Regions from separate parts of the Bradyrhizobium sp. 2TAF24 genome, predicted to be linked through region 2. Evidence: predicted binding sites of a transcription regulator. Region 2 holds the regulator's gene; each other region holds the start of a gene.
What was found. The regulator HrcA, encoded in region 2, represses chaperone genes, less so after heat shock. The targets are predictions, from matches to a motif close to GTTAGCACTCNCNNNNNGNGAGTGCTAAC.

Region 1: the regulator HrcA is predicted to act here: its motif matches at 7,203-7,231, upstream of AB4Z37_RS06970 (co-chaperone GroES).
Region 3: the regulator HrcA is predicted to act here: its motif matches at 2,682-2,710, upstream of AB4Z37_RS21055 (co-chaperone GroES).

Annotation. Positions count from the first base shown of each region.
Region 1 is NZ_JBFRFW010000003.1:228,670-238,787, reverse strand. Features, by position in the region: gene AB4Z37_RS06995 (L-lactate permease) at 1-1,387, shown strand, start outside; gene AB4Z37_RS06990 (META domain-containing protein) at 1,640-2,050, shown strand; gene AB4Z37_RS06985 (phytoene desaturase family protein) at 2,094-3,569, opposite strand; gene AB4Z37_RS06980 (hypothetical protein) at 3,600-4,805, opposite strand; gene groL (chaperonin GroEL) at 5,013-6,656, opposite strand; gene AB4Z37_RS06970 (co-chaperone GroES) at 6,807-7,103, opposite strand; gene AB4Z37_RS06965 (hypothetical protein) at 7,477-8,001, shown strand; gene AB4Z37_RS06960 (protein phosphatase CheZ) at 8,158-8,919, opposite strand; gene AB4Z37_RS06955 (L,D-transpeptidase) at 9,228-10,016, shown strand.
Region 2 is NZ_JBFRFW010000007.1:121,212-131,329, forward strand. Features, by position in the region: gene hemW (radical SAM family heme chaperone HemW) at 1-906, opposite strand, end outside; gene rdgB (RdgB/HAM1 family non-canonical purine NTP pyrophosphatase) at 899-1,543, opposite strand; gene rph (ribonuclease PH) at 1,633-2,346, opposite strand; gene hrcA (heat-inducible transcriptional repressor HrcA) at 2,509-3,600, shown strand; gene grpE (nucleotide exchange factor GrpE) at 3,757-4,368, shown strand; gene AB4Z37_RS13125 (hypothetical protein) at 4,494-5,117, opposite strand; gene pncA (bifunctional nicotinamidase/pyrazinamidase) at 5,573-6,286, opposite strand; gene AB4Z37_RS13135 (hypothetical protein) at 6,421-7,362, opposite strand; gene dnaK (molecular chaperone DnaK) at 7,810-9,708, shown strand; gene dnaJ (molecular chaperone DnaJ) at 9,766-10,118, shown strand, end outside.
Region 3 is NZ_JBFRFW010000013.1:223,202-233,319, forward strand. Features, by position in the region: gene AB4Z37_RS21040 (hypothetical protein) at 1-7, opposite strand, end outside; gene AB4Z37_RS21045 (hypothetical protein) at 377-562, shown strand; gene groL (chaperonin GroEL) at 645-2,285, opposite strand; gene AB4Z37_RS21055 (co-chaperone GroES) at 2,324-2,638, opposite strand; gene AB4Z37_RS21060 (usg protein) at 2,971-3,267, shown strand; gene AB4Z37_RS21065 (cupin domain-containing protein) at 3,343-3,978, shown strand; gene AB4Z37_RS21070 (hypothetical protein) at 3,998-5,641, shown strand; gene AB4Z37_RS21075 (NupC/NupG family nucleoside CNT transporter) at 5,646-6,896, opposite strand; gene AB4Z37_RS21080 (SDR family oxidoreductase) at 7,031-7,777, opposite strand; gene AB4Z37_RS21085 (peptidase) at 7,782-8,552, opposite strand; gene AB4Z37_RS21090 (transglutaminase family protein) at 8,659-9,495, opposite strand; gene AB4Z37_RS21095 (alpha-E domain-containing protein) at 9,546-10,118, opposite strand, start outside.

The DNA.
Region 1 (10,118 bases), on a different contig from region 2:
GGCCACCGGCCGCTTCGAAGCGCTCAAGCGCGCGGTCGGCGGCGTCACGCCGGACCGGCGGCTGCAACTGCTGCTGATCTCGTTTTCGTTCGGTGCGTTCTTCGAGGGCGCGTCGGGTTTCGGCACGCCGGTGGCGATCACCGGCGCGATCCTGATCGGTCTCGGCTTCTCGCCGCTTGCGGCCTCCGGCCTGTCGCTGATCGCCAACACCGCGCCGGTCGCCTATGGCGCGCTGGGAACGCCGATCCAGGGCCTCGCATCGGTCACCGGCCTCGATCCCTATCTGCTCGGCGCCATGGTCGGCCGGCAACTGCCGGTGTTCTCGCTGATCGTGCCGTTCTGGGTGGTGTGGGCGTTCGCCGGCTGGAAGGGCATGAAGGAGGTGTGGCCGGCCATTCTGGTCACGGGCGTGTCGTTCGCGGTCCCGCAATTCCTGATCTCGAATTACGTCAATCCGTGGATCGTCGACATCGGCGCTTCGCTGATTTCGATGGCCTGTCTGATCGGCTTCCTCAAGATCTGGCAGCCGAAGGAGCTATGGCTGTCGCCGGCGCTGCGCGGCCGTGACGAGTCCGCCGGCACCGCGCCGCCGTCGAAAGCCCTCGACACCGCGCCGCTGACACAAGGCGAATTGTGGTCGGCCCTGACCCCCTGGATCATCCTGTGCGTCATCCTGCTGATCTGGGGCACGGGCTGGTTCAAGAATGCAGTGAATCCGATTTTCAGCTACAACTACGACATTCCGGGCCTCGACAAAGCGATCGCCAAGGTCGCGCCTGTCGTTCCCAAGCCGACACCTGAGCGAGCGCAGTTCCTGTTCCAGTACTTGTCGTTTACGGGAACGGGCATGCTGATCGCGGCGATCATCTCCGGCTTCGTCATGGGCCTGTCGCCGGGCAGGATGGTCGGCATCTATGGCCGCACCATCAAGCTGTGCGCCTACTCGCTGATCACGATCTCGGCGATGCTGGCGATCGGCACGCTGACGCGGCTGTCCGGCCTCGACGCCACGCTCGGCCTTGCGTTCGCGGCCACCGGCGTGCTGTATCCCTTCTTCGGCACGCTGCTCGGCTGGCTCGGCGTCGCGCTGACCGGGTCGGACACCTCGTCGAACATCCTGTTCGGCAACCTGCAGAAGATCACCTCGGAGCAGCTAGGGCTGCCGCCCGTGCTGATGGGGGCGGCGAACTCGTCCGGCGGGGTGATGGGCAAGATGATCGACGCGCAGTCGATCGTGGTGGCCTCCACCGCGACCAACTGGTTCGGACATGAAGGCACGATCCTGCGCTTCGTGTTCGGGCATTCGATCGTTTTGGCCTGCCTGGTCGGTGTGCTCGTGATGTTGCAGGCCTATGTGCATCCGTTCACCGCGATGGTGCTGCATTAAAGCGGTTTCGAGCGAAGCGTGCCCTCGGACTTGATCCGGGGACGGGTACCGGTTCGCGCGAAGAAAACGCGTCGAAGGATACCAGGTTCGCTCATGGGATTGCCGGTCCCCGCGGCCCGTGCCGCGGGGATTTCATTTGTGTCGTGCGGTGGCGGAGCGGGGATCGCCAGGCCCGTCGTCGTCGAAACGACGCAGTTCGCTGCTTCAAGATTCCGCGTGCCATGGTGCGCGTCCATATGAGAGTTGTTGGTGATGATCCCTTCGCAATCGATCCTGTTTTCGCTTGTTCCGGCAGCGCTGGCCGCGGCGTTGTCCGCGACGCCGGCACGCGCCCAGGCCGAGTTTCCGTTCGGGCTGGAAATGACGCTGGACAGCCGGCCGTTGCCCGGCTCCAAGCGCATTCCCTCGCTCGAGATCAGCGAGCGCGGCGAGGTCCGGCTCGAGCTGTGGTGCAAGGGCGGTCGCGGCCAGTTCTCGGTGGCGGGGGACAGCGTGATCTTCATGGCGCAGGCGATCGAGGATCGCGGTTGCCCGGCCGACAAGGCGCAGCTCGACGATGCGCTGGTGGCCTCGCTCGGCGAGGCGACCAGCTGGAAGCGTCAGGGCGACGTGATCTCGTTCGTCGGACCGCGGCCGCTGCGCTTTCGTCTCAACACCAATTAGAGCGTGCGTTCGCTGTTGAGGGAATCGTGAACGCGTTTTGCGGTCATTCGCTGCGCTCGGGATGCGGGGGATCGCCGAGGATCGCCTCGGCGCACGCTGCGGCGGTCGCGATCACGTCGGTGTAGCCGCCGAAGCCGGCATAGGCCGACGACAGGTAGAGCCCCGCGAGCGGTGTGCGCGGCGAACGCGGCGTGCGATGCGGCATCGGCGCGAAGCCATAGACCGCGCCGTCCGGTGCGCCGAGATACTGCCGCATCGACAGCGCGGTGTTGAACGAGCTTGCCACCACCGCGCCGGCGAGGCCGGCATAGACGCCGTCGAGGTGCTGCACGATCGCGGCCTGCCAGCGCGCCCGCCGCGCGCGGTAAGCTTCCACGTCGTGCTGCGGCCAGTTCGACGGCCGGTCCGGGCCGATCAGCGACAGCACGTAGGGCGGTGCCGGCACGCCCGAGGCGATCGCCGCATAGTCGGCGATTGCCAGCGGTGGCATCCGTCCGTCCGGCTCGTCGGCGAACAGCGAAGCCGCCGCGGGGTAGTCACCAAGGCGCCGCATCCAGCGTGGCCACAATTGCGTGGCGTAGCCGCTCACTCCGAATGTGCGCGGCGGGCGTGACAGCCCGAGCGTCAGCATGAACAGCGAGATCGACGGTGCTTCGTCCGCATAGTGCATGCGCAGCGCGTCAGCCTGCGATGCGGGCAGCAGCGCGGCAGTGGCGGCAGGCGCGGCGTTGCTCACCACGCGTGCCGTCACGACGGTCTGCCCGGCGCTGCCGTCCTTGGCGGTGTGGGTGACGCAGTAGCCGCCGTCCGGCCCGGGAGTGACGGCGCTGACGCTTCGCCGCAGCAGCACCTCGCCGCCGGCGCTGCGGATCGCGCGCGCTAGCGCGCTCGACAGCCGCTGCGAGCCGCCGTGAACGAAGGCGGTGCCGCTGGTCAGGAGGCGGCCTTGTGCGCGGGCGAAGAACGCCCAGGACAGCGTCGCCGGATTGTCGTGGTAGTCGATGAGATTGGCCGCGAGCGCGATCTTCAGCGCATCGTCGTTGCCGAAGGCGCGGTCGAGCCGTTGCTGCAGGCTGAGCGATGCATTCGCGGCGGGCAGCGGCGCTGTCGCTGCGGCCGCCATCTCGCGCAGGATGTCCGTGATGCCGTCGCGGGCATGCGGGAAGCGCTGGATCAGCGCCGCACGGGCATCCGTGAGATTGCCGGGCAGGGTGAACGGCGTGTCGAGCGGGCCGCCGCGCAGCTCGTAGAGAGCGCCGCCCGGCACCCAGGTCACGGCATCGCGGACCCCGGCGCGGACCAGCACGTCATGCTTGGGATCACTTGTGTCGTTCGGGTTGCTGGTCTTGTGCAGCGAGCCTTCGACGAACAGGTCGCCGACCTTGTAGCTCGACGCCGCGCCACCGACCGAATTGCTGCGCTCGATCACCACCACCTTGCAGCCGGCACGGGCGAGCAGCGCTGCGGCGGTCAGGCCGCCGAGGCCGGCACCGATCACCACCACGTCACGGTGTGGCATCGGACGGGCCTCGGAGCGGGCGTGCGCCTGTCACTTCCAGGAGTTGTTTTCGGAATCCCAGCGCTGGGCCTTGAGTTCGCGCGCCACGACGGTGAGCGTGTCGCCCTCGTCGACCGGCATCGATTCCTCGCCGCTGGAATCGGCCGCGTCGGCGAGCTTCAGCTTGTTGCCGGAGCTTTCGTCGATGGTGCTGATGCTGGGATAGCCGAGCCACAGCAGCAGCTTGTCGCTGCCGCCGGGCTTGTCGGGAGCGACCATCGCGCTGAAGGTGATGGTCTGCACGAGGCCAAGCCCCGGCAGCGCGGCATGAGGGCGCTTGAAGGTCAGCTTGAGCTCGCCATTGCTGTCGTTCCAGCTGGTCGGCAGTGCAGTCGCCGACAGCGCCTTGGCTATTACCGATGACAGCGTCGTGGCCAGCCGCTCGCGGTCGAGCCGGCCGCCATCACGCCAGTCGGTGGCCGCGAAACGCACGGTCCGCTCCATGTCGAGCTTGCCCGAGGTCCAGCCGGCGGCGGTGACCCCCGGGGCCGATTTCATGCTGGCGACAAACTCGGCGGCGCGCTCCGGATTGATGTTGAGATGCACCACCTGCTCGCCCTTGCGCAGCTCGGTGCATGACGGCAGCAGGCTGCTCAGCGACACCTCGACGTTCTGTCCGCGCAGGCCGTTGACGAAGTCGAGGACGCCTTCGGGCTTGAGGCGCACCGCCACAGCTTCGGGCGAGACACTGGTGAAGTCCGCCGGCGCCGGGGTGATCTGGTCGTCGGCGTCCTGCCCCTCCCTGAATTCCTTCTCGCTGATGTCGCCATTGTCGGCGGAGTTGACGTTGGAGACGCTGCTGCCGATGGTGACCTTGCCCTCGAAGCTGACGCCGTTCGCCGACGCCTTGCGGGTCAGGTTGACCGTCACCGGCTGCTTGCCGTCGCCGCTCTGCGTGGTTCCCGTCAGCTTGGCGCCGTCCACCGTGAGGGTCGCCACGAAGCGGTCCTTGCGGTCGGCGTTGCCGATCGCGGGAAAGCAGACGTCGAGCACCGCGCTCGTGACTTTGCCGCTGCTGCGGATCTCCTTCAGGATGGTGTCGGCCTGGTCGTCCATGATGCCGCCGATCGAGGTGAAATAGCGCACCTCGTTGCCGGCGGGCGGCACCTTCGCCTCTTTTTTCGCCTGGGCTAGCGCCGGGGCCGTGCTGACGGCAGTGGCGAGAACGAGGAACAGGGGAAAACCGGTCGCGCGCATATCGGGCCTCGAGGAAGATTCAGCGGAACGTGGTGCCGGACATTCTCAAAACCGCACGCAATAGGCGAGGAATTTCTTTTCGCACGCTGCTGCCGCCGATCGGAAGGTCCTGTGTCACCGACGCAGTGATCGTCATGAACGTGAAAAAAACAAGGCCGCCCGAAGGCGGCCTTGCAATCGTTCGAAGCGGGGCGAAAAGCGCCGGGCTCAGAAGCCCATGCCGCCCATGCCGCCCATTCCTCCGCCGGCCGGCATCGCCGGTGCCGCATCCTTCGGCAGCTCGGCGACCATGGCCTCGGTGGTCACCAGCAGGCCGGCGACCGAAGCGGCGTCCTGCAGCGCAGTGCGCACGACCTTGGCCGGGTCGATGATGCCCTTGGCGACGAGATCGACATATTCCTCGTTCTGAGCGTCGAAACCGAAGGTCTCGGTCTTGTTCTCGAGGATCTTGCCGACAACGATCGAGCCTTCGACACCGGCGTTCTCGGCGATCTGGCGGATCGGAGCTTCCAGCGCCTTCAACACGATGTTGATGCCGGCCTGGACGTCGGAGTTGTCGTTGGAGATCCGGCCGACAGCCTTCTTGGCGCGCAGCAGCGCGGTGCCGCCGCCCGGAACGATGCCTTCCTGCACGGCCGCGCGGGTCGCGTTGAGGGCGTCCTCGACGCGGTCCTTCTTCTCCTTGACCTCGATCTCGGTCGCGCCGCCGACGCGGATCACCGCGACGCCGCCCGCGAGCTTGGCCAGGCGCTCCTGCAGCTTCTCACGGTCGTAGTCCGAGGTGGTTTCCTCGATCTGGACCTTGATCTGGTTGACGCGGGCCTCGATCGCCGGCTTCTTGCCGGCGCCGTTGACGATGGTGGTGTTCTCCTTGTCGATCACCACCTTCTTGGCACGGCCCAGCATCTGCAGGTTGACGTTCTCGAGCTTCATGCCGAGGTCGTCGGAGATCAGCTGGCCGCCGGTCAGCACCGCGATGTCTTCCAGCATCGCCTTGCGGCGATCACCGAAGCCCGGCGCCTTGACGGCGGCGACTTTGAGGCCGCCGCGCAGACGGTTGACGACCAGCGTCGCCAGCGCCTCGCCCTCGACGTCCTCGGCGATGATCAGCAGCGGACGGCCCGACTGCACCACGGCCTCGAGCACCGGCAGCATGGCCTGCAGGCCCGACAGCTTCTTCTCGTGCAGCAGGACGTAGACGTCCTCGAGCTCGGCGGTCATCTTCTCCGGGTTGGTCACGAAGTACGGCGAGAGATAGCCGCGGTCGAACTTCATGCCCTCGACGATGTCGACCTCGGTGTCCAGGGACTTCGCTTCCTCGACGGTGATGACACCCTCGTTGCCGACCTTCTGCATCGCCTGGGCGATCATCTTGCCGATGGTGGCGTCGCCGTTGGCCGAGATGGTGCCGACCTGGGCAACCTCGGACGAGGCGGCGACCGGCTTGGCGCGCTTCTCGATGTCCTTGACCACGGCGGCGACCGCGATGTCGATGCCGCGCTTGAGGTCCATCGGGTTCATGCCGGCGGCAACCGCCTTGGCGCCCTCGCGCACGATGGCCTGGGCCAGCACGGTCGCGGTGGTGGTGCCGTCACCGGCGGTGTCGTTGGTCTTCGAGGCGACCTCGCGCACCATCTGCGCGCCCATGTTCTCGAACTTGTCCTCGAGCTCGATCTCCTTGGCGACGGTGACGCCGTCCTTGGTGATGCGCGGAGCGCCGAAGCTCTTGTCGATCACGACGTTGCGGCCCTTCGGGCCGAGCGTCACCTTGACCGCGTTGGCGAGGGTGTCGACGCCGCGCAGCATCCGCTCGCGCGCATCGCCGGAGAATTTGACGTCCTTGGCTGCCATGTAACCTTACTCCTGGTGTGGTTCCCGACCCTGTGCCGGACTTCGACGTCCGAGGCGCACCGGGCGGGCCAATGGGTGATTGACGGGAAGACGGTCCGCGCCCGTCGCGGCGGTGTCAGGCCGCGCGCGCCGGGCGAGGGGATCAGGTGCTCAGCCGAGCACGCCCATGATGTCGGACTCCTTCATGATCAGGAGATCCTCGCCATCGATCTTCACCTCGGTGCCCGACCACTTGCCGAACAGCACCTTGTCGCCGGCCTTGAGGTCGATCGGGATCAGCTTGCCGGTCTCGTCGCGGCCGCCCGGGCCCACGGCGACGATTTCGCCCTGCGAGGGCTTTTCCTTGGCGGTGTCGGGGATGATGATGCCGCCCTTGGTCTTCTCGTCGGCGTCGATGCGCTTGACGACCACACGGTCATGCAGCGGGCGGAATTTCGTTTTGGCCATGGGGAGTTCCTCTGGTCTGCGAGATGAACGAGGTGAGCGCCGGCGGATGGGCAGGCTGGCCCGCCAGATTTCGGGGCGCGGATGCGCCCGAACACATCCTTTAGCAATCAACCCTCGGGAGTGCTAAAAGTGCGTTCGGGAAATATGGCTTGGCGCCGATCCTGTCAAGCAAAGGGCCTTTCCGGCGGGCCGATTCGGCCTGCGGCAGCGCAAAAACCGGCGCGAAAGGGATTTAAGGCCTTGGTGATGTCATTATAAGATGATCTGGACACCATGTCGCGGCGGCGGTGGCGGGACGTCTGCCGGTCCGATGGCTTCATTGTGCTTGCCGTCGGAGCAGGCGTAACTGGGTTTTCTTCGTTCAGGGGATCAGATGGACATCTCACGTGTTGCGCGCCGCGCCGCGCATCTTGCAGCCGCATCGGCATTGCTCGCCTCGCTCGGTGCCTGCAACAGCTTTCAGGGTTTTGGCGGGTTCGGCGGGCCGCAGGCGCCGCCGATGCCTGAGGTGCCGGCCGTCGAGCCGGAGATTCCCGGCAGCATCCGCCCGGACGAGCTCGTCGGCCGCTGGGGCTTCGGCGCCTATCACAAGCCGGACGATCGGCTGCGGACCGAGGCCAATGCGCGCGGCCAGTGCAAGCAGCCCTACGTCATCAATCCCGGCACGTCGGGCGGCGTCATCATGCATCTCGCCGACGAGGCCACCCCGCAGGAGCTGCGCATCAAGGGTAGCCGTAGCGGCAAGAACTATATCGGCCCGCCCGGACCGGCCGGCGGCGAGAAGGACCGCGAGATCGTCTCGTTCGACGGCCGTGTGCTGATCACCCGCTTCCTCGACAAGGATGCCGACGGTCGCTACGGCACCATGATCTACGTCCGTTGCGCGCCGCGCGCGTAACGCCGCGATAGCTGGTCGACAGAAACGACGCCCCCGGGATCGGCTCCCGGGGGCGTTGACGTTTGGCGGATGGCCGCCTCGCGATGGAGGAATCCGGGCCGAAAAAAAGGGCGGCCGATGGCCGCCCCGAATTCGTGTGCAGCGGATCGGCGGGGATCAGCCGAACATGGCGTCGATGTCGTCCTGCGAGGCGTGGCCTTCGTCGTCCATCCCCTTCGGACCGTTGAGCAGGCGGGCATCACCGACGCGGTCGTCGATGATCGCCGGTGCGTGGGCCTTGATGGCGTCGACGCCGCCCCAGATCTCCATCATGACGTTGATGTGATGCTCGATGAACTTCATCGTGTTCATCACCTTGCTGATGCGCTGACCAGTGAGGTCCTGGAAGTTGCAGGCCTCGAAGATGGCGACGACGCGATCCTGGATCTCCTCGCTGAGCTGGACCTGCTGATCCGGCGAGGTGATCTTGGACATCGCGCTGGCGGCCTGGTCGATCGCTTCGGCCGCCTCGAGAATCTGCTGGGTGGCTTCCTCGGTGCCGCCGACCACCGCGCCGAGCTCGCCGGTCACCCTCGACATCTCGTCGCCGTTGAAGCTCTTGCCGTGCAGCACGGCGATTTCCTGCTTGGTGCGGTTGATCGCTTCGTGGATCAGGTCGAGCTCGATCTTGAGCTTCTCGCACTGCTCGATCTGCGCGCGGTAGGTCTGCAGCAGGGCCTGCGCTTCGGCGACGTCCGACGTCCCGGGGGCTGGCGTGTCGCTGTTGTGATGCGGCGCGGCCATCTGCGAGCGGATCGCCCGCAATTCGCTCATGATCTCATTGTGCATCGGGCTGATCTCTCCGGCCTGAACGGGCTCGGGCTCCGGCATGCTGCCGTACTGCACTTCCTCGATGCGAAAACGTTTACGAACAGCCATGACACTCCCCAGGCCCTTTGATGCAGCTGTTGTAATGCAGGGTGTTTTAACGTCAGGTTCACAGCGGAGCGGGCGTGGGGCGGTCCGCTGCGCCGCTGCACACCAGCGGTTAACCATGGTGCCGCCGCGTTCATCGAAAATAAACGCTGTCGGAAGATCGGGCGGCGATCGCGCGGCGTGGTGAATCCTGCGGCCACCGGCGTTTACCAAACCGATGCGATTTGCACCTCTAATCGTCCGCGTGACGGATCGGCGATGACGCGCCGGTGCCGTGCGCGCTGTCCCGACGAAACGTGCAGAGTACGTCGATGTTCAAAACCGTGTCCGTTGTCTTCGCCGGCGCCTGCGCGCTCGGCGCCGCTGCGTCTCCCGCGTGCGCCCAGAGCGCCGCGGAGCCGTATGTCGTCTACAACCGTTCGGCGCCGCCGGTGCGCGTCGCCTCCAATGACATGGGCGGTGGCTTCATTCAGTTCCTGTTCGGCGGTGGTGGCGCGGGGCCCGCGCCCGGGTACCCCGCGGGGACCTATGAGCCGGCGCCACGCTACGAGCTGACGCCGCGCGGTCGGCGGATGGCGCCGATGCCCGAGGAGGAGATGGAGCAGCAGGGTTATCTGCCGCGCCAGCAGGCGGTGGTGCCCGCCCAGCAGGGCTTCGATCCGAAGTACGAAAAGCAGATGGTGTCGTATGACGGCCGGGAGCGAGCCGGCACCATCGTGATCGATACGCCGAACAAATTCCTTTATCTGGTGCAAGCCGACGGCCGTGCACTGCGCTATGGCATTGGCGTCGGCAAGCCCGGCTTCACCTGGTCCGGCACCAAGACGATTTCGGCGAAGCGCGAGTGGCCGGACTGGACACCGCCCGCGGAGATGCTCAAGCGCCGTCCCGACCTGCCGCGCCATATGGCTGGTGGTCCCGAAAATCCGCTCGGCGCGCGCGCGATGTATCTGGGGTCGTCGCTCTATCGCATCCATGGCTCGAACGAGCCGTGGACCATCGGCACCAACGTGTCGTCGGGCTGCATCCGCATGCGCAACGAGGACGTCATCGACCTCTACAATCGCGTCAATGTCGGCGCCCGGGTGATCGTGATCTGACGCGCTGGATTGGGAGCGAAGCGTTCGGCTCCGGCGAAGGAACACAACGGCCGCTCGTGAGGGCGGCCGTTGTCGTGTGAGCCGTCAAAGGCAACGCGTCAG
Region 2 (10,118 bases):
GTGGCCGCTGGCCTCGACCCGCATCAGCCAGGTCTCGGGGCGCTTCTCGGTGGCGATCGCATGGCGCACGCCGTCGATGTCGAGGCGGCCATGGGCACCAGGGCCGATGCCGGCATATTCGTCGCCGCGCCAGTATACGAGGTTGTGCCGGCATTCGGCGCCGATGCGCGCGTGGTTGGAGATCTCGTAGGCCGGCAGGCCGTGGCGTGCGCAGACCTCCTGCGTCACGTCGTACAGCGCGCGGGCCACCGCCTCGTCCGGCGTCTTGAGCTTGCCGGCGGCGTGCAGGCCGAAGAACGGCGTGTCCGGCTCGATGGTCAGTTGATACAGCGACAGGTGCTCGGCGGCTTCGCCGATCGCCTGGGTCAATTCCTGCGTCCACATCTGCGGCGTCTGGTCGGGGCGCGCATAGATCAGGTCGAACGAGTAGCGGTCGAAGGCGCTGCGCGCGATCGCCACCGCATCGAGCGCCTCACGCGCGGTGTGCAGGCGGCCCAGCGCCTTCAGCGAGGCGTCGTCGAGCGCCTGCACGCCGAGCGACACGCGGTTGACGCCGGCGGCGCGATAGCCGCGGAAGCGCGTCGCTTCCACGCTGGTCGGATTGGCCTCGAGCGTCACCTCGACGTCGGGCTTAACCGTCCAGTATTTGGCGATGGCGTCGAGAATGCCGCCGACGGTCTGCGGCTGCATCAGCGACGGCGTGCCGCCGCCGAGGAAGATCGACGATACCGTGCGGCGTCCGGTGCGCGCCGCGGTGGTCTCGATCTCGCGGGTGAAGGCCTGGACATAGCGCGCCTCGTCGACCGGCGCATGGCGGACATGGCTGTTGAAGTCGCAGTACGGACACTTCGACAGGCAGAACGGCCAGTGGACATAGACGCCGAAGGCGGGTGTCGCGTCAGCCAAGGTGCGGCTCCTTAAGGCAGCGCGCCTGCAGCTTCACGAAGGCGCGGGCGCGGTGCGACAACCCCAAACCGAGCGGCGGCAGGCCGTGCTTCTCGACGCTGGTCATCTCGCCGAAGGTTCGGGTGTGGCCGTCGGGCAGGAACGCGGGGTCGTAGCCGAAGCCGGCGGTTCCGCGCGGCGGCCACACCAGCGTGCCGTCGACGGTGGCCTCGACCTCTTCGAGATGGCCGTCCGGCCAGGCGACGCACAGCGCCGAGACGAACCGCGCGGTGCGCTTGTCCGGCGTGGTGGCGCCGCGCTCCTGCAGCAGGCGCTCGATGCGCGCCATGGCGGCGGCGAAATCCTTGGCTTCGCCCGCCCAACGCGCCGAGTAGATGCCGGGGGCACCGTCCAGCGCATCGACCACGAGGCCGGAATCGTCGGCGAAGGCGGGCAGGCCCGCGGCATGCGCCGCGGCGCTGGCCTTCAGCGCGGCGTTGGTGCGAAAGCTGTCGCCGGTTTCCTCCGGCTCGGCGAGGTTGAGCTCGCCGGCAGACACCGCGTCGATCCCATGGGGCGCCAGCAGCTCGCGCATCTCGGCGAGCTTGCCCGGGTTATGGGTCGCGATCACAAGGCGTCCGGTGATTCGGCGGTGCATCAGCGAATCCTATCATGTTCCGGGCGGCAGGGGCCGCGCCGGACGGTCAAAACGACCCGTTATCCGCGTGGAACAGGGCCGGCGGGCTGTCAGAGCACCGCCATCTTCTGCAGGTCGACCAGCCGGCCGACGCCCTTCTGCGCCAGCGCCAGCAGGTTCAGGAACTCGTCCTGGGTGAACGGGGTCTTCTCGGCGGTGCCCTGCACCTCGACGATGCGGCCGTCGCCGGTCATGACGAAGTTGGCGTCGGTGTCGGCCTCGGAATCCTCGGCGTAGTCGAGGTCGAGCACCGGCGTGCCGTTGTAGATGCCGCAAGATACCGCGGCGACGTTGCCACGCAGCACCTCGCCGCGGATCATGTTGCGGGCCTTCATCCAGTTCAGGCAGTCCGCCAGCGCCACCCAGGCGCCGGTGATGGACGCGGTGCGGGTGCCGCCGTCGGCCTGGATCACGTCGCAGTCGACGGTGATCTGGCGCTCGCCGAGCGCCTCGAGGTCGACGATCGCCCGCAGCGAGCGGCCGATCAGGCGCTGAATCTCCACGGTGCGCCCGCCCTGCTTGCCGGCGGAGGCCTCGCGGCGGGTGCGCTCCAGTGTCGCGCGCGGCAGCATGCCGTATTCGGCGGTGACCCAGCCGCGGCCCTGGCCCTTCAGCCACGGCGGCAGGCGCTCCTCCAGCGTGGCGGTCACCAGCACATGGGTGTCGCCGAATTTCACCATGCACGATCCCTCGGCATATTTGACGACGCCGCGCTCCAGCGACACGGGGCGCAGTTCATCGGGCGCGCGACGGCTCGGCCGCATGGCAGGTCCTCCAGAAAACCGGGATGCTTCAAACTGAGGCTGCTTTTAGGGGCGCCGGCCCGACGCGGCAAGGGCCGCGCCGGTGGAGCCTCCCGGAAGTCATCCAAACTCTTGAAAATGCCGCCAAATATGGACAAATGAGGGGCCGCAAGGGAGTTCGACGTGGTACCCCACGATCCGATCGGTCATTTGATTACCCCGAGAGAGGGGCTCGCCCAGCTCAACGAGCGCTCGCGCGACATTTTCCGCCAGATCGTCGAAAGCTATCTGGCGACCGGCGAACCGGTGGGCTCGCGCAACATCTCCCGCCTGATCACCCTGCCGCTGTCCCCGGCGTCGGTGCGCAACGTGATGTCCGACCTCGAGACGCTCGGGCTGATCTATGCGCCGCACACCTCGGCCGGACGGCTGCCGACGGAACTTGGTCTGCGCTTCTTTGTCGACGCCTTGATGCAGGTGGGTGAGCCGAGCGAGCCGGAGCGGCAGTCGATCGAAGCCCAGCTCGCTACCGTCAACAAGGCCCAGTCGGTGGAGGCGGCGCTGGAGGAAGCGCTGACACGGCTGTCCGGCCTGACACGGACCGCGGCCGTGGTGCTGACGGCGAAGTCCAACGTCCGTCTCAAGCATATCGAGTTCGTGCGGCTGGAGCCGACGCAGGCGCTGGTGGTGCTGGTGGCCGAGGACGGCCAGGTCGAGAACCGCGTGCTGGCGTTGCCTCCGGGGGTGCCGGCATCGGCGCTGACGGAAGCGTCGAATTTCCTCAACGCTCATATTCGCGGCAAGACGCTGGCGGAAACGCGCGCCGAGCTCGAAACCGCGCTGGCGCAGAGCCGCAGCGAGCTCGATGCGCTGACGCAGAAGATCGTCGCCGCCGGCATCGCCAGCTGGTCGGGCGGCGGCAGCGAGGAGCGCCGGCTGATCGTGCGCGGTCATGCCAATCTGCTGGACGACCTGCATGCGATGGAGGACCTCGAACGGGTGCGGAATCTGTTCGATGATCTCGAAAGCAAGCGTGGCGTGATCGACCTGCTGGGACGCGCCGAGCACGCCGACGGCGTGCGCATCTTCATCGGCTCGGAGAACAAGCTGTTTTCGCTGTCGGGGTCCTCGACCATCGTCGCGCCCTATCAGGACGGCGCCGGCCACATTGTCGGCGTGCTTGGCGTGATCGGGCCGACGCGGCTCAACTATGCCCGGGTGATTCCGATGGTCGATTATGCCGCCCGCGTCGTCAGCCAGATGCTCGGCAAGTGAGCCGCCGCGCCGTCAGGCGCGGGTGGTGTCGTCCGAGATCCCCTGGAACCGGCCCCTGGAGTGACCGAATACCGGTTCCTGCTGTTCCGGAACTTGATTTTCGGCGCGAGAGCCCTGATATGCGGCTGGATCGCATTTTCGTGAGAAGGCGGAGTAATGACCGAAGCCAACGGCCAGAAGAATTCTGATGACCTGACCCAGGACAACACGTCGCCGCAGCCGGCGTCGCCGAAGCCCTATGTCATGCCGGACGAGCCGGAGGCGGGGTCGGTGGAGGCGCTGGCGGCCGAGGTCGCCGAGGCCAAGGACCGCGTGCTGCGCACCCTGGCGGAGATGGAGAATCTGCGCCGGCGCACCGCCAAGGAAGTCACCGACGCGCGCACCTATGGCATCGCCAATTTTGCCCGCGACGTGCTCGACATCGCCGACAATCTGCAGCGCGCGCTCGACGCGGTGCCGGCGTCGGCGCGTGAAGCGGCCGACCCGGGCCTCAAGGCGCTGATCGAGGGCGTCGAGCTGACCGAGCGCTCGCTGCACGCGACGCTGGAGAAGAACGGCGTCAAGAAGCTGGATCCCATGGGTCAGAAGTTCGACCCCAACTTCCAGCAGGCGATGTACGAGGTGCCGGATTCGTCGGTGCCCGCCGGCACCGTGATGCAGGTTGTGCAGGCCGGCTACACCATCGGCGAGCGCGTGCTGCGCCCGGCGCTGGTCGGTGTCGCCAAGGGCGGTCCGAAGGCCGCGCCGACCACCGACGTGTCGGCCTGAGCGGCCGCAAAACCCCCTCCGAAGTCGACAAGCGCCGCAGTTTCTGCGGCGCTTTTTGTTTTGGAGGGGCGCAGCGGATGGCGCGCAGCCGGCGCGCGTGTCCGTTGCGATCGCGCGCCGCGCGTTCAGGCCGCTGCCGTCTGCGGCGGCTTCTTCCAGGAAATGACGGTGCCGTTGCCGTCGACGATGTAGTTGGTAGTCGGGTCCTTGAAGATCGCCGCGTCGTGGTTGTAGGACGACGTCCCGTTGATCGAGCCGCCGCCCTCGCCGCCCTGAAGAATCCAGCTGTTGTGGAAATTCAGGTCTGGAATATCGCTGGCGCTCTGGATTGTCACGGCGCGGTTCTGAATGGCCTCCGCGAACGCCAGATAGTTCTTGTCCTGCAGCTGCTGTGCGCCCTCGATGTAGGACTGGCCCTGGGTCTTGTACCAGTTCTCGATCTCCGCGGGCGTGGAAGGAGTGGTGATGACGTCGTGCAGGGTTTTGGAGAAGCTGTTGTATGTGCCGTCGGCGTTCTTGTTTGCCGCGAACAGCGACTTCAAGTAGTCGTCCAACTGGTCGAATGTCGCGGTCGTGTTGCCTGCCGTCAGCCGCTCGAACACGTCCTGGCCGGTGTTGGCGCCGGGCTTGATGGTGTCGCCGCCCTTGCCCTTCAGGGTCTGGATCAGCGCCTGCAGTCGCTGTGCGACGACCTGATCGATCTTGTTGCGGGCGAGCAGAGCCTTGGCCTGATCGGACAGCTCGACCATCGTGGCTGGAGCACTGCCGGAAGCGGCCGATCGTGCGGCCGTGCCGGTGGATGGCGCGTCGGGGCTGGTCGGGACGTTAGAACGGAGCAACGAGAGGAGTGCGTCGCTCGCGGACGAAGGCGCAGCAGCAACTGTGCTCACGGTGCAGTCCTCGGCAGGGCTGAAACACGCATCGATAGGAAAAAAAGGGATTGCCGTGTTTCAGCAATCTATAGAAACACGATCATTGAGTGCTGTTTTCGTTAACAACAGGTTAAGAACAGCCACACCGTCGGCCTGCGTTCGCGCTGGCGCTGGCGCGACCGAGAGCGGAATACCGGCAGGCCGCCGGCGCGCGGTCTGCCGATGGCGTTCGCGCGCGCGGCTGCGGCGTAACAGCCGATGCGCGCCTTGCGATCGGGCCTGATCGATCGCAGGGCGACAGCCCGGGCGTGGCCGACCTCGGGCCTTGCCGCCTACACTGTGATGTCCGCCGACTGGATACGCTTGACGCCGGCCTTGCTGGTGTCGTGCCAGGCCTTCGCCAGCGAGCCTTTGGTGTCGATGCCGCGGCAGGCGTCTTCGATGATATAAGTCTCGAAGCCGGCCTTGCGGGCGTCGAGCGCGGTCCACGCCACGCAGAAGTCTGTGGCGAGGCCGGTGACGAACACGCGCTTGAGCTTGCGCGCCTTGAGATAGCTGGCAAGCCCGGTGCTGGTCTTGCCGTCCGCCTCCATGAACGCGGAGTAGCTGTCGACGTCCTTGTGAAAGCCCTTGCGGATCACGAGCTGCGCCTGCGGGATCGACAGCTCCTTCGACAGCGCCGCGCCGTCGCTGCCCTGCACGCAGTGATCCGGCCACAGCACCTGCTTGCCATAGTCGAGATCGATGACGTCGAACGGCTTCTTGCCGGCGTGGGTCGAGGCGAACGAGATGTGGTCGGCGGTGTGCCAGTCCTGGGTCATCACCACGTTCCTGAAAGTTTTGGCGAGGCGGTTGATCACCGGGATCACCTGGTCGCCGTCCTTCACCGCGAGGCTGCCGCCGGGCAGGAAGCAGTTCTGCACGTCGACGACGATCAGGACAGACGCGTCGTCGATCTTGATCTTGTCCGCCGCAAAAGCCCTTGCCGCCATGCCCGCCACCGCGGCGCCACCGAGTCCCCCGAGAAGTTGCCGTCTGTCGACCATCGCAAGCCTCCACCCGTGAAATGACCACGGGATCATCCATCAGTGGGCTGGCGAATCTCAAGTGCAAAACATGGCCATGCCACGGCGCGGACAACGGCATGGGCCGCCGGCGCGGAGGCGCAGGGCCGGCGGGTTCAGCGGGCCGCGATCCCGTCGCGCACGGCGCGGAAGCGCGGGAATGCCGCAGGCCAGGCGTCGCGCTTGGCGCTCGCCACGATCCGCAGCGTGGTGCTGCCGCTTCCGAAGCGCAGCCACTGGATGACCGTCACCGGGGTGTTGTCCTTGCCGGTCACCGCCTCGAGCCGGGTCTCGTAGCCGGGCGAGCCTTCGATCCGCAGCGGCTCGGACGAGGTGATGCGGGCGTCGCGCAGGCCGGGCAGCGCCGAGATGATCTGCTGGGCGAAGCGGCCACGATCGTCCGGCGTCGCCGGACCGCTGCCCATCAGGCCGATCAGCATGTAGGTGGCGGCGTCGACGCCATCCTCGTCCTCGGCGTCGGTCAGCAGCACCGTGGTGCCGGCGGGAATGGTGCGCATGGTCTTGAAGCCGCCGAGGTCGGTCAGCTTGAACGGCAGGCGGTCGAGCTGCTCCTCCGGCGGCACGTTCCGGCGCAGCGCGACGCTCGACAGCATCTTGCGGACCGCGTCGTCGGAGTAGGCCGCCGTCGCCTTGTCGGGCACCTGCGCCGCCACATAGCCGGAAAACGCCGGGCCGGCGATGATCAGCGAGAAGCGGCGGACATTGGACCCCTCATCGACCGCGGTTTCCCGGGTGATGTAGGCCTTGTTGCCGCTTTCCAGCTCGAACGGCTCGAGCTTTGGCCGGTTGCCCGTGGGCGGGCTGGCCTTGAAGGCTGCTTCGACCGAGTCGAACGCCTCCTTCGGCAGTTCCGTCACCACCACCTTGACACGCTGGTCGGTGGCCTCGAAGCCGGGAAAACCCGTCGCCGGCGCAAGTCCTTCGATCGGCACAAGGCCGACACGGACGCCCTTCGGAAAGGTCGGATCGGCGGCGAGAGCCGGCGACAGCGCGGCGAGCGAGGCGAGAACAAAGGCGAACAGCCGAAGGTGTCTCATGGGGGTCTCTTGGGATTGCAATACGGCCGTTCGATGGTGCCTGGGCCCGTTGCCAGCCAGCCTCGGCCATTGTGCCCTCGTTCGGCCCGGCGCTGCTAGGTGCGCGGAATCGATCCGGTCAGCTTAGCAATCCGGCGGCATACCGAAACGTTAATTCCGACGGGGCCGGCGCCGTCCGGCGACGCGACCGAGTGTCTCGGCCGGCGGGGTCGGGGCGGCGCGTTCAGGTCTTGTTCGGGCAGTTGTTCCACGCCGTGCCGGGATTTGCGCTGGGCCGAAATTGATTGACTTTTCTCAAGCTGCGGCGCGTCGGTCCTTGCGGCCCGTACCCCCCCTCCTATATGAGGCGGAGCGCCGCATGTCGCGGAGAATTGATCAATGAGGGGGTTCGGTTCGGGGCGCCGTCAGGGCCCAGCCAACCTGCCGCAAGAGAAGGATTGAAGGACCATGGGAAAGGTCATTGGTATCGACCTCGGCACCACGAACTCGTGCGTCGCCGTGATGGATGGCAAAAACCCGAAAGTCATCGAGAACTCGGAAGGCATGCGGACGACGCCGTCCATCGTCGCCTTCACCGATGATGGTGAGCGTCTGGTCGGCCAGCCGGCGAAGCGCCAGGCAGTGACCAATCCCGAGCGGACCTTCTTCGCGGTCAAGCGCCTCATCGGCCGCCGCTACGACGACCCGATGGTCGAGAAGGACAAGGGTCTCGTTCCCTACAAGATCGTCAAGGCCGGCAACGGCGACGCCTGGGTCGAGGCCGACGGCAAGACTTATTCGCCCTCGCAGGTCTCCGCCTTCATCCTGCAGAAGATGAAGGAGACCGCGGAAGCCCATCTCGGCGCCAAGGTCGACCAGGCCGTCATCACCGTTCCCGCCTATTTCAACGACGCCCAGCGCCAGGCGACCAAGGACGCCGGCAAGATCGCCGGCCTGGAAGTGCTGCGCATCATCAACGAGCCGACCGCGGCTGCGCTGGCTTACGGCCTCGACAAGGCCAAGCAGGGCACCATCGCGGTGTATGACCTCGGCGGCGGCACCTTCGACGTGTCGGTGCTCGAGATCGGTGACGGCGTGTTCGAGGTGAAGTCTACCAACGGCGACACCTTCCTCGGCGGCGAAGACTTCGACATGCGCCTCGTGGGCTACCTCGCCGACGAGTTCCAGAAGGAGCAGGGCATCAACCTGCGCAACGACAAGCTCGCCCTGCAGCGCCTCAAGGAAGCTGCTGAGAAGGCCAAGATCGAGCTGTCCTCGACGACGCAGACCGAAATCAACCTGCCGTTCATCACGGCGGACCAGACCGGCCCGAAGCATCTCACCATGAAGCTGACCCGCGCCAAGTTCGAAGCGCTGGTCGCCGACCTCGTCGAGAAGACCATCGAGCCGTGCCGCAAGGCGCTGAAGGATGCCGGCCTGTCCGCCGGCGAGATCAGCGAAGTGGTGCTGGTCGGCGGCATGACCCGCATGCCGAAGATCCAGGAAGTCGTGAAGCAGTTCTTCGGCAAGGAGCCGCACAAGGGCGTCAACCCGGATGAAGTGGTCGCCATCGGCGCTGCGATCCAGGCCGGCGTGCTGCAGGGCGACGTCAAGGACGTGCTGCTGCTCGACGTCACCCCGCTGTCGCTGGGCATCGAGACGCTGGGTGGCGTGTTCACCCGCATCATCGAGCGCAACACCACGATCCCGACCAAGAAGAGCCAGGTGTTCTCGACCGCGGAAGACAACCAGAATGCCGTGACCATCCGCGTGTTCCAGGGTGAACGCGAGATGGCCGCCGACAACAAGATGCTGGGTCAGTTCGATCTGATGGGCATCCCGCCGGCGCCGCGCGGCATGCCGCAGATCGAGGTCACCTTCGACATCGACGCCAACGGCATCGTCAACGTGTCGGCCAAGGACAAGGCGACCAACAAGGAACAGCAGATCCGGATCCAGGCGTCCGGCGGTCTGTCCGAGGGCGACATCGAGAAGATGGTCAAGGACGCCGAGGCCAATGCGGCCGAGGACAAGAAGCGCCGCGAGGCGGTCGATGCCAAGAACCACGCCGACGCGCTGGTGCATTCCACCGAGAAGGCGCTGGCCGAGCATGGCGCGAAGATCGGCGAGACCGATCGCCGCGCCATCGAGGATGCGGTCAGCGATCTCAAGGAAGCGCTGAAGGGTGACGACGCCGAGGCGATCAAGGCGAAGACCAACACGCTGGCCCAGGCGTCGATGAAGCTTGGCGAGGCGATGTACGCCCAGCAGTCCGAGGCCGGCGCTGCGGCGAAGGCCAAGGACGATGTCGTTGACGCGGAATTTACCGAGGTCGACGACGATAAGACCAACAAGAAGTCAGCGTAATCCTCATAGCCAATAACCTCCCCCTCATCGGGGGAGGTTCTTGCGAGAACTCCCTCGATGACGAAACGCTGTTACTACGAGACGCTGGAAGTCGAACGCGACGTCGACGAGTCCGGCCTGAAGTCCGCCTTTCGCAAGCTGGCGATGAAATGGCACCCGGATAAGAATCCGGGCGACCAGTCCAGTGAAGTGCGCTTCAAGGAAATCAACGAGGCCTACGAGGTGCTCAAGGACGGCCAGAAGCGGGCCGCCTATGACCGCTTCGGCCATGCCGCCTTCGAGCAGGGCATGGGCGGTGGTGCGCATGGCTTCGGCGCCGGCTTCGCCTCCTCGTTCTCCGACATCTTCGAGGATCTGTTCGGCATGGCCGGGCAGCGCAGCCGCGGCGGCCGCGAGCGCGGCGCGGACCT
Region 3 (10,118 bases), on a different contig from region 2:
CAGTCACAATAATTCGAGGTCTGCTATGTGCAGATATCATGGCATTCCCCCTGGCATTATTGACTTGAAATGAATCTAAGCCGATTCGCCGCGCGTTGGGCAACTGTCAAAACGGACGCGCCTGCTCGTTTGCTGGGCGTCGGGAACAACAATGTCTCGATGTGTCCAACTCGTTGGCGCATCGCGTTTGCCCCGTAAATTAACGTGTTAAATGAATCGATGCGCGCGGCGGCGCGGCGTCTGCGCAAGGCGTGTCGGCACGAACCGGCGGCTTCAGTCCGCCAGCGCGCGCCTCGTAAGCTTGATCAGGTGTGAACACACGGCTGCGGCGCATTGGTCTATGCTGGCGCGGATCACGAGGCGTGGAGAGGTCACCATGACGCTGGGGCTGATCGCGGTGGTGCTGGCGCTGCTCGCGACATCCGTCATCGCGCTTGCGGACCTGATCCGGATCAGTCCGCTGCTGCGGCGCGGGCTCGGCGGCTATTTTCTGACGCGAACGCAGGGCGCGTCCGGCGACCGCCATGGCGGCCGCCGCGACGATGGCGGCGAGCGGCGCTGAACGTCATGTGCCGCGGGCATCCGGAACAGCAAAAAGCCCGGCATCGCTGCCGGGCTTTCCGCATTTCGAAGGGGAGCTGGACTTAGAAGTCCATGCCGCCCATGCCGCCGCCCGGAGGCATCGCGGGGCCAGCCGACGCCTTCTTCGGCAGCTCGGCGACCATCGCCTCGGTGGTGATCAGCAGGCCCGCGACCGACGCCGCGTTCTGGATCGCCGCACGCACGACCTTGGTCGGGTCGATGATGCCCTTGCTGACCATGTTGACGTACTCGCCGGTCTGCGAGTCGAAGCCGTACGAGTACTGCTCCTTCTCGAGCACCTTGCCGACGATCACCGAACCGTCCTCGCCAGCGTTCGTGGCGATCTGGCGGGCCGGAGCCGACAGCGCCTTGCGCACGATCTCGACGCCGGTCTTCTGGTCGTCGTTCTGGGTGCGGATGCGCTTGAGCTGCTCGGAGGCGCGCAGCAGGGCGACGCCGCCGCCCGGCAGGATGCCTTCCTCGACAGCCGCGCGGGTCGCGTGCATCGCGTCGTCAACGCGGTCCTTCTTCTCCTTGACCTCGACCTCGGTCGCGCCGCCGACGCGGATCACCGCGACGCCGCCTGCGAGCTTGGCGAGACGCTCCTGCAGCTTCTCACGGTCGTAGTCCGAGGTGGTCTCCTCGATCTGCGCCTTGATCTGGGCGACGCGGGCGTCGATGTCGGCCTTCTTGCCGGCGCCGTTGACGATCGTGGTGTTTTCCTTGTCGATCATCACCTTCTTGGCGCGGCCGAGCATCTGCAGCGTGACGTTCTCGAGCTTGATGCCGAGGTCTTCCGAGATCGCGGTGCCGCCGGTCAGGATGGCGATGTCCTGCAGCATGGCCTTGCGGCGATCGCCGAAGCCCGGAGCCTTGACGGCCGCGACCTTGAGGCCGCCGCGCAGACGGTTGACGACCAGCGTCGCCAGCGCCTCACCCTCGACATCCTCGGCGACGATGACCAGCGGCTTGCCGGTCTGCACCACGGCCTCGAGCAGCGGCAGCAGCTCGTTCAGCGAGGACAGCTTCTTCTCGTTGATCAGGACGTAGGCGTCGTCGAACTCGACGCGCATCTTGTCGGCGTTGGTGACGAAGTAGGGCGAGATGTAGCCGCGGTCGAACTGCATGCCTTCGACGACGTCGAGCTCGGTCTCCAGCGACTTCGCTTCCTCGACGGTGATGACACCCTCGTTGCCGACCTTCTTCATGGCGTCGGCGAGGAACTTGCCGATTTCGGCATCGCCGTTGGCCGAGATGGTGCCGACCTGGGCGATCTCGTCGTTCGAGGTGACCTTCTTGGAGTTCTTGACGAGATCGGCGACGACAGCCTCGACCGCGAGGTCGATGCCGCGCTTCAGATCCATCGGGTTCATGCCGGCGGCAACCGACTTCGCGCCCTCACGGACGATCGCCTGGGCGAGCACGGTGGCGGTGGTGGTGCCGTCACCGGCGAGGTCGGCCGACTTCGAGGCGACTTCGCGCACCATCTGGGCGCCCATGTTCTCGAACTTGTCCTCGAGCTCGATCTCCTTGGCGACGGTGACGCCGTCCTTGGTGATGCGCGGCGCGCCGAACGACTTGTCGAGCACGACGTTGCGGCCCTTCGGGCCGAGCGTGACCTTCACCGCATTGGCGAGGATGTCGACGCCACGCAGCATCTTTTCGCGGGCTTCGGCGGAGAATTTGACTTCTTTAGCTGCCATTGTTTCGCTTCCTTAGAGGATGAATGGACGAGAGGCGCTTACGCGGCCTTCTTGCCGGCGCCCTGGCCTTCCAGCACGCCGAGGATGTCGCTTTCCTTCATGATCAGCAGGTCGGTGCCGTCGATCTTCACCTCGGTGCCCGACCACTTGCCGAACAGCACGACATCGCCGACCTTGAGGTCGAGGGGGATCAGCTTGCCGGCCTCGTCGCGGCCGCCCGGACCCACGGCGACGATCTCGCCCTGAGACGGCTTCTCCTTCGCGGTATCCGGAATGATGATGCCGCCGGCCGTCTTGGTGTCGGCGTCGATACGCTTGACCACAACACGATCGTGAAGCGGACGGAATTTCATCGCGTTTCTCCTAAACCTATGACAAAACTTGAATTTTGCTTATTTTGGCAGTCTCGACAGGTGAGTGCTATCGAGGCTGGCTCCGAGATAGTCGGCGCTCATGCCATGATCAAGGGTATTTGGGGAAAAATTTGGCACTCTGATCAATGGACTGCCAAGGGTCTGACATCGTCGTTAACACAAAACGCGGCGCAATTGTCAGCACTATTGCAACGTTGCTGCTAATGCTTTGATAATCAACACTTTATTCGTTATTTGAGCTTGAGATTAGCGACGTGAATGCCAAACATTTTGCGATGCGCGTGAATGCGCCCGTGCATGGGGAGACTGGCATGACGTCGAACGTGACCTTGAAGGGAACCGCCGCAGGGGATTTCGCCAAGCAGCTCGCCGGTTATGGTCTGACCACGGCCGAGATCCTGTACCGCCGGCCCGACCATCGCTGGCTGCTGCAGACCTATGTCTGGCAGGACTACGACCTGTGTCCCGACTTTCCCGCGCTGAAGGGCTTTTTGGCGTTCTGGCAGCAGAAGATCGAAGGGGCGTTGTTCTCGGTAACGGTGGCGCATTCGCGCCTGATCAAGCCGGCCGAGATCAAGGTCGTCGACGGGATCTTCCGCCTGCACTGAACAGGCCGCGCGGCCACGTTGTGGCCGCCTGCCGCGCTCGCTAAGCTCGCCGGCACGCTTAGGGGAGGGCGCGCCATGGCACGAGACAAAACGACACGCGCAAAAGCCGCACGAGCAAAATCGGCCCGAACCGCACGGGCGGGGGCGGCAAAGGCCAAAACCGGGACCAAGGCCGCGCGGGCCAAGACCGCGGTTCGTAAATCCTCCACGCGCAAGGCCGCCGCGCGGCCGTCGGCGCCGAAGCGCGCCGCCAAGACGGCCGGACGCGCCGATACGCGCAAGGCCGTCCGCAAACCGGCGCGGAGTGCGTCGCGCCCGGCGCGCCGGCCGCCCCAGCGCTTCGTGGTCAGCCATCACCGGGACGAGGACTTTGCCACCGGGCTGCGGGCCTACGCGCAGTACCGCGACCTCGGCATCGCGCAGGCGACGGGCGGTCTCGCCCAGGCCCATGTGATCCGTCTCATCGGCCCGTGCGATCCGACCGAGGTGTCGAAGCTGCACTATCATGACGTCGAGTTTCAGATGGTGTACGTGCTCAAGGGCTGGGTCCGGGCCTCGTTCGCGGGGCAGGGCGACATCACCATGCGCGAGGGCAGCTGCTGGATCCAGCCGCCGCGGATCCAGCACATGATCCTGGACTATTCCGACACCTGTGAATTGCTGGAGATCATCCTGCCCGCGGAGTTCGACACGATTGAACTGGCGACCTGACCCCGGATAGACCTGCTGCATGGATCAAGCCGTCACCGCCTCCCTCAGTGCCGCGCCGGCATCGGCGCGCCCGTCCCGCGCGACACTCGACCGCCTGACGTTCCTGGGCTGGCGCGGCGGGCTCGCCGCCATCATCGCAGGCGTCGTGCTGTCGTTCGTCCTGTTCGGCTATTTCGCCATCTACTGGCGCAACGCCGACATGGACTTCATGATCGTCTACAACGCTCTGGTGCTGAACGACGGCAAGCCGCAGGAGTATTTCGATCATCCGTCGTTCTTCACCATCCTCTCGGTCGAGTATTTCTTCCGCCTGCTGCATGCGTTGGGCATGCTCGACGCCGACAGGCTGTCGGCGATCCCGTCGGCGAGCCATGGCGCGGCCTTTGACGCCGCGATGACGCAGGCGGTGCGCGCCGGCCGCGTGGTCGCGCTGCTGACAGCCTCCGCCATGATCCTGCTGTTCGCGGCCCTGATGCGCCGCGCGGTGCGCGACTGGCGGGTGGCGCTGCTGGCGACGCTGGCATTCGCGTTCTCCGGCGGCATGGCGGTGCATGCGCGGATCCTGCGCAGCGAGCTGATCGCCGGATCGCTCGCCACCTTCGCGCTGCTCGTGCTCATCATCGCCGCGCGCCGCGCCAGCCAGTGGCGGCCACTGCTGCTCGCCGCGGCCGCGGCGCTGTGCATGCTGGCGCTCGAAAACAAGGTCCATGCCATCGTCATGATCGCCGCATTCCCGATGCTGGCGCTGACCTTCGGTACGCCGCAGGGCGCGAGCGTCGCGTTCTGGCGCGCGCCGTCGCGGGCGTGGCCCGTGGTGCTGGCGACGCTCGCTTGCGCCGCGCTACTGTGCGGGCTGGCCTGGCCGATCGTCGCCGCGGGGATCGATCCGGACAATCGCGCCGCCGCCGAGCTGCATCCGCTGCTGTTCGGCCGGTTTGGCGTCTACCAGGGCGCGCTGCTGCTCACCACCTGGCTTGCGATGGCGGTGTTCGCAAAGCTCTACCGGGTTTCGGCGGCGGAGACGGCCGCGGCGATGGCTGCGATCGTCGCCGGCGCCGCCGCTGGCCTGCTGGCGCTCGACCTGCAGTTCAATGCCGGCAACGCGGTGGCGGTGGTCAATCCGCTGGAAAAGATGCTGGGCTTCGCCGGCCTGGCGCCGGGCGGGGTCAGCGAGGCCGGCCATGACCTCGCGCTGCTGCAGGACAGCTTCGTCGCGGTGCTGCGCCGCTACAGCTTCTTCCTCTACACCTCGGCGCGCCCGGCGATTTTCCTGATCTGGCTGATCGTGCCCGGCATCGTCTATGCGTGGGTCGTCGGCCGGCGCCAGGTCGCGTTGCAGGCCACGCTGATGCTGCTGGTCGCCACCGGCATCGATACGCTGAGCGCGGTGCGCTATCTCAAGGCCGAATACTTTCTGCTGTCCGACCCGTTCATCATCATCGCCGGGGCGCTGCTGCTCGACGCGCTGCCGCAGGTCGCGCAGATGCGCGGCGCCTACGCGATCGGCCTCGTGCTGTCGCTCGTCCACATGGTCGGCAGCCAGCCCGAGCCGGTCAAGATGATGACCAAGCAGAGCGGGCCAGCCTACATCTGCGAGTGGAACCAGATCTACGAGAAGCAGCTGCCGATGCCATGGTGTCCGTTGCCGCCGCCGAAGCCGTGAGGCGTCAGGTCATCACACCGACGATGGCGCCGATCAGGCAGGTGGTGATGGTGCCGGCCACCACGGACCGCAAGCCCAGCGCATGAATGTCGGCTCGCCGCTCCGGCGCCATGATGTCGAGGCCGCCGACCATGATGCCGAGGCTGCCGAAATTGGCGAAGCCGCACAGCGCGTAGAGCATGATCAGCCGCGCGCGCGGATCGAGCGCGCCGTCGGGCAGCTTGGCGAACTCGACATAGGCGACGAGCTCGTTGAGGATGGTCTTGATCCCCATCAGCCGGCCGCCGGTCAGCGCCTGGTCCCATGGCAGGCCCATCAGCCAGCACACCGGCGCCATCACGGCGCCGAGCATGCGCTGCAGTGACATCGGGCTGCCGGCGACCTGCGGCAGCAGGCCGAGCATGGCATTGGCGAGATGCACCAGCGCCACCAGCACCAGCAGCATGGCGATGATGTTGAGCAGCAGCTCCAATCCGGCGGCCGTGCCCTTGACGATCGCGTCCATGGTGTTGGCGGCGATCGCGCCGGGATCGTCGAGCGCGCCGCCGGTGCGCCGCGGCTCGGTCTCGGGCACCATGACGAGGCTCACCAGCACCGCGGCGGGGGCGCCGAGCACCGAGGCGATGACGAAGTGCGCCGCGGCGTCCGGGATCAGCGGTGCGAGCAAGGTGGCGTACAGCACGAGCACGGTGCCGGCGATGCCGGCCATGCCGCCGGTCATCACCAGGAACAGCTCGCTGCGGGTCAACCGCGCAAGATAAGGGCGGATGAACAGCGGCGCCTCGACCATGCCGAGGAAGATGTTGGCGGCGGTCGACAGGCCGACCGCGCCGCCGATGCCCAGCGTGCGCTCCAGGGCCCACGCCATGCCACGCACCACCGGCGGCAGCACGCGCCAGTAGAACAGCAGCGTGGTCAGCACGCTGGTGACCAGCACGACGGGAAGGGCCTGGAAGGCAAGGATGAAGTCGGCGCCGGGCGTCTTGACGTCGAACGGCGGCGGGCCGCCGCCGACATAGCCGAACACGAAGGCGCTGCCGGCGCGGGCCGCCGCGGCGATGGCGCCGACGGCATCATTGATGGTGGAGAACGCCGCCGCGAGAACCGGCAGCTTGAGCAGCGCCAGCGCGGTGACGCAGGTGAGGGCAAGGGCACCGGCGGCCTGCGTCCAGTTGACGGCGCGGCGGTTCTCTCCGAGCGCGAAGGCGAGGAGGAGCAGCACCACGATCCCGAATGCGGATTGCAGCTGAGGCATCGCGCGCCGGCCCGCCACCTGCGCCGGCGTCGCCCCGCGGAATCGCGGGGCGCTACAACCGCCAGCCCACCCATCGGGCCATGAGAGCAGCAGACGGGCGCTTTGGAAAGGCCTCCGCGCCCGCCGCGCGAGGGTTACCCACGGCCGACGAACGGCATCTTGGTCGCCATCACCGTCATGAACAGCACGTTGGCGTCGAGCGGCAGGCTCGCCATGTAGACCACCGCGTTGGCGACCGCCTCGACGTCCATGCGCGGCTCGGGAATCTTGCGGCCGTCGGGCTGCAGCACGCCGTCGACCATGCGGGTGGTCATGTCGGTGGCGGCGTTACCGATGTCGATCTGGCCGCAAGCGATGTCATAGGCGCGGCCGTCGAGCGCGGTCGACTTGGTGAGGCCGGTGATGGCGTGCTTGGTCGACGTGTACGCAGCCGAGAACGGCCGCGGTGCATGTGCCGAGATCGAGCCGTTGTTGATGATGCGGCCGCCGCGCGGGGTCTGATCCTTCATGATGCGGAAGGCGTGCTGGGTGCACAGGAACGGCGCGGTGAGGTTGGTGTCGACCACCGCCTTCCACTGTTCGACGCTGACATCCTCGAACGGCACGGCGGGCGCGCCGATGCCGGCATTGTTGAACACCAGGTCGAGCCGGCCGAAGCTGTCGGTGATCCTGGCGAACAGCGCGGCGATCGAGGCCGGATCGGCCATGTCGGCGGGCACGGGCAGGCTCTTGCCGAAGCTCGCGCCGAGCTTGGCGGTCTCCTCCAGCTTGTCGGCGCGCCGGCCGGTCAGCACCACGGTGAAGCCCGCCTTCATCAGCGCGAGCGAGGTGGCACGTCCGACGCCGGAGCCGGCGCCGGTCACGAGTGCGATCCTGGTCATTTCCTCATCCTGTCTTGGTTGGAGTGGTCGTTGCCGCGCCGCCATAGGGCGGGCGGGGGATGTTCTGGTGCGCGGCGCGCAGCGCCGCCGACCAGCGGGCCCGCAGGTCGTGGAAATACGGCTCGCCGATCTCGATGCGGTAGTTCAGCTCGGCGTCGCAGGCGTCGGGCCGGACCACCAGGATGTCGATGGGCATGCCGACGCCGAGGTTGGAGCGCATGGTCGAATCCATCGAGACGAGGCCGACCTTGAGCGCGTCATAGAGGTCGACGTCATAGGCGATGGCTCGGTCGAGCACCGGCTTGCCGTATTTGTGCTCGCCGATCTGGAGATAGGGCGTGTCGGTGGTGCATTCGATGAAATTGCCGGCCGAGTAGACCATGAACAGGCGCATCCGCGCGCCGGCGATCTGGCCGCCGAACAGGAACGAGACGTCGAACGAGATGTCCTCGGCGCGCAGCGCCGAGCCTTCCATCTGGTGGACATGGCGGATGGCGCGGCCGATGCGCTGTGCCGCCTTGAACATGCTCGGCGCGTTCATCAGCGTCTCGATCTCGCCGGTGACCGGATCCTCGAGGCCTTCGGTCAGGGTGCTGAGCACCGACTGGCTGATCGCGAGATTGCCGGCGCTCGCCACCGCCATGATGCGCTCGCCGGGATTGCTGAAGACGTGCAGCTTGCGGAAGGTGGAGATGTTGTCGAGGCCGGCATTGGTGCGGGTGTCGGCGATCATCACGAGGCCGTCACGCACCAGAATTCCGCAGCAGTAAGTCATGACCTGATCCCCAGCGTCCTGATCCCCAGCGTCTTGCGAGGCGGAGTTTTACGCGCTGCGCGAGCGTGCGGCAACCTCGCCGCACAAACCCACACTCAGGGATCGATCAGGACTGGCTCTGTGACTGACTCTGCCGCCCGGCCTGGTTGACGCTGACGGCGACCGCGAGCTGTTCGCTGCCGCCGCCGTAGCGGGTTCCGCGCACCGGCGCGGCGCCGAGATAATCGAGGCCGATGGCGACGCGGACATGGGCGTCGGTGGTGGAGATGCCGTTGGCGGCGTCGAAGCCGACCCAGCCGAGCCGCGGCACAAAGGCTTCCGCCCAGGCGTGGCCGGCGTCCTGCTGCACCACGCCATCCGAGCGCAGGAAGTGTCCGGACACGAAGCGCGCCGGCACGCCGCCGGCGCGGGCGCAGGCGATGAAGATGTGGGCGTAGTCCTGGCAGACGCCGCGCCGGAGCGTGAACGCATCGGCGGCGGTGGTGCCGGCATGGGTCGGATCGACGTCGAAGGTCATGTGCTCGTTGATCCGCACCAGCAGCTCGTGCAGGAAACCGACGACATCGTCGTCGCCGCGGGGGCGCAGCTCCTCGGTCAGCTCCCGCATGCCGCCGTCGAGCGCGGTCAGATCGGTCGAGCGCAGGAACAGGCTCGGCGGAAACCGCTCGTCGGTGCCGCGCAGCACGCCGCTGGTGTCCTGGGTCTCGACCAGGCCCTCGACATTGATGGTCAGCTCGCCGATCGCCCCATGGGTCAGCACATGGGTGATGTTGCCGAACGCGTCATGATGCATCTGCATCCGCGAGTCGGTGGAGACGAAGATCTGCCAGTCGGCCACATACTGGCCGTCATGGTTGCGCGGCGTCATCCGGATCAGCTGGATCACGCCGCTTGCCGGCGGCTCGTAGCGATAGGTGGTCGAGTGGGCAATTCGCAGGCGCATGACGGACGGACCGCTTTCCTCTGGGCGAGGCGACGACAGGGACGACGTGACTATAGCAGGTATTGCTTGGTGATGATGTCGCCCAGGCGATTGTTGTCCGAGATGAATTCCTGAATGAATTCATGCAACCCGTGCTGGAAGATGTTGTCGATGTCGCTGTTCTCCAGCCGGTTGCGGATGCCGCGGGCATGGCGCTGGGCCGGGCCCTGGCGGCTGTAGGCGACACCGATCTGGTCGAGATTGCGCACGAGGTTGCCATAGCAGCTCGACAGCGAGCGCGGCAGCGTGTCGTTGAGTATCAGAAGGTCGGCGATCAGCCAGGGCTTGATGGTCTCGCGATAGACCCAGTGATAGGCGGTCAGCGCCGAGACCGAGCGCAGGATCGAGGTCCACTGGTAGTAGTCGAGCGGACCGCCGACATGCTCCTGCTCCGGCAGCAGCATGTGGTATTTGACGTCGAGGATGCGCGCGGTGTTGTCGGCGCGCTCGAGGTGCAGGCCGAGCCGCGAGAACCAGTAGGCGTCGTTGCGCAGCATGGTGCGGTAGGCCGAGCCGTCGAAGCGCAGCGAGGTTTCCTGGACGAAGCGCAGGAACTTGGCGAGGTCCTCGCGCGAGCGCACGCC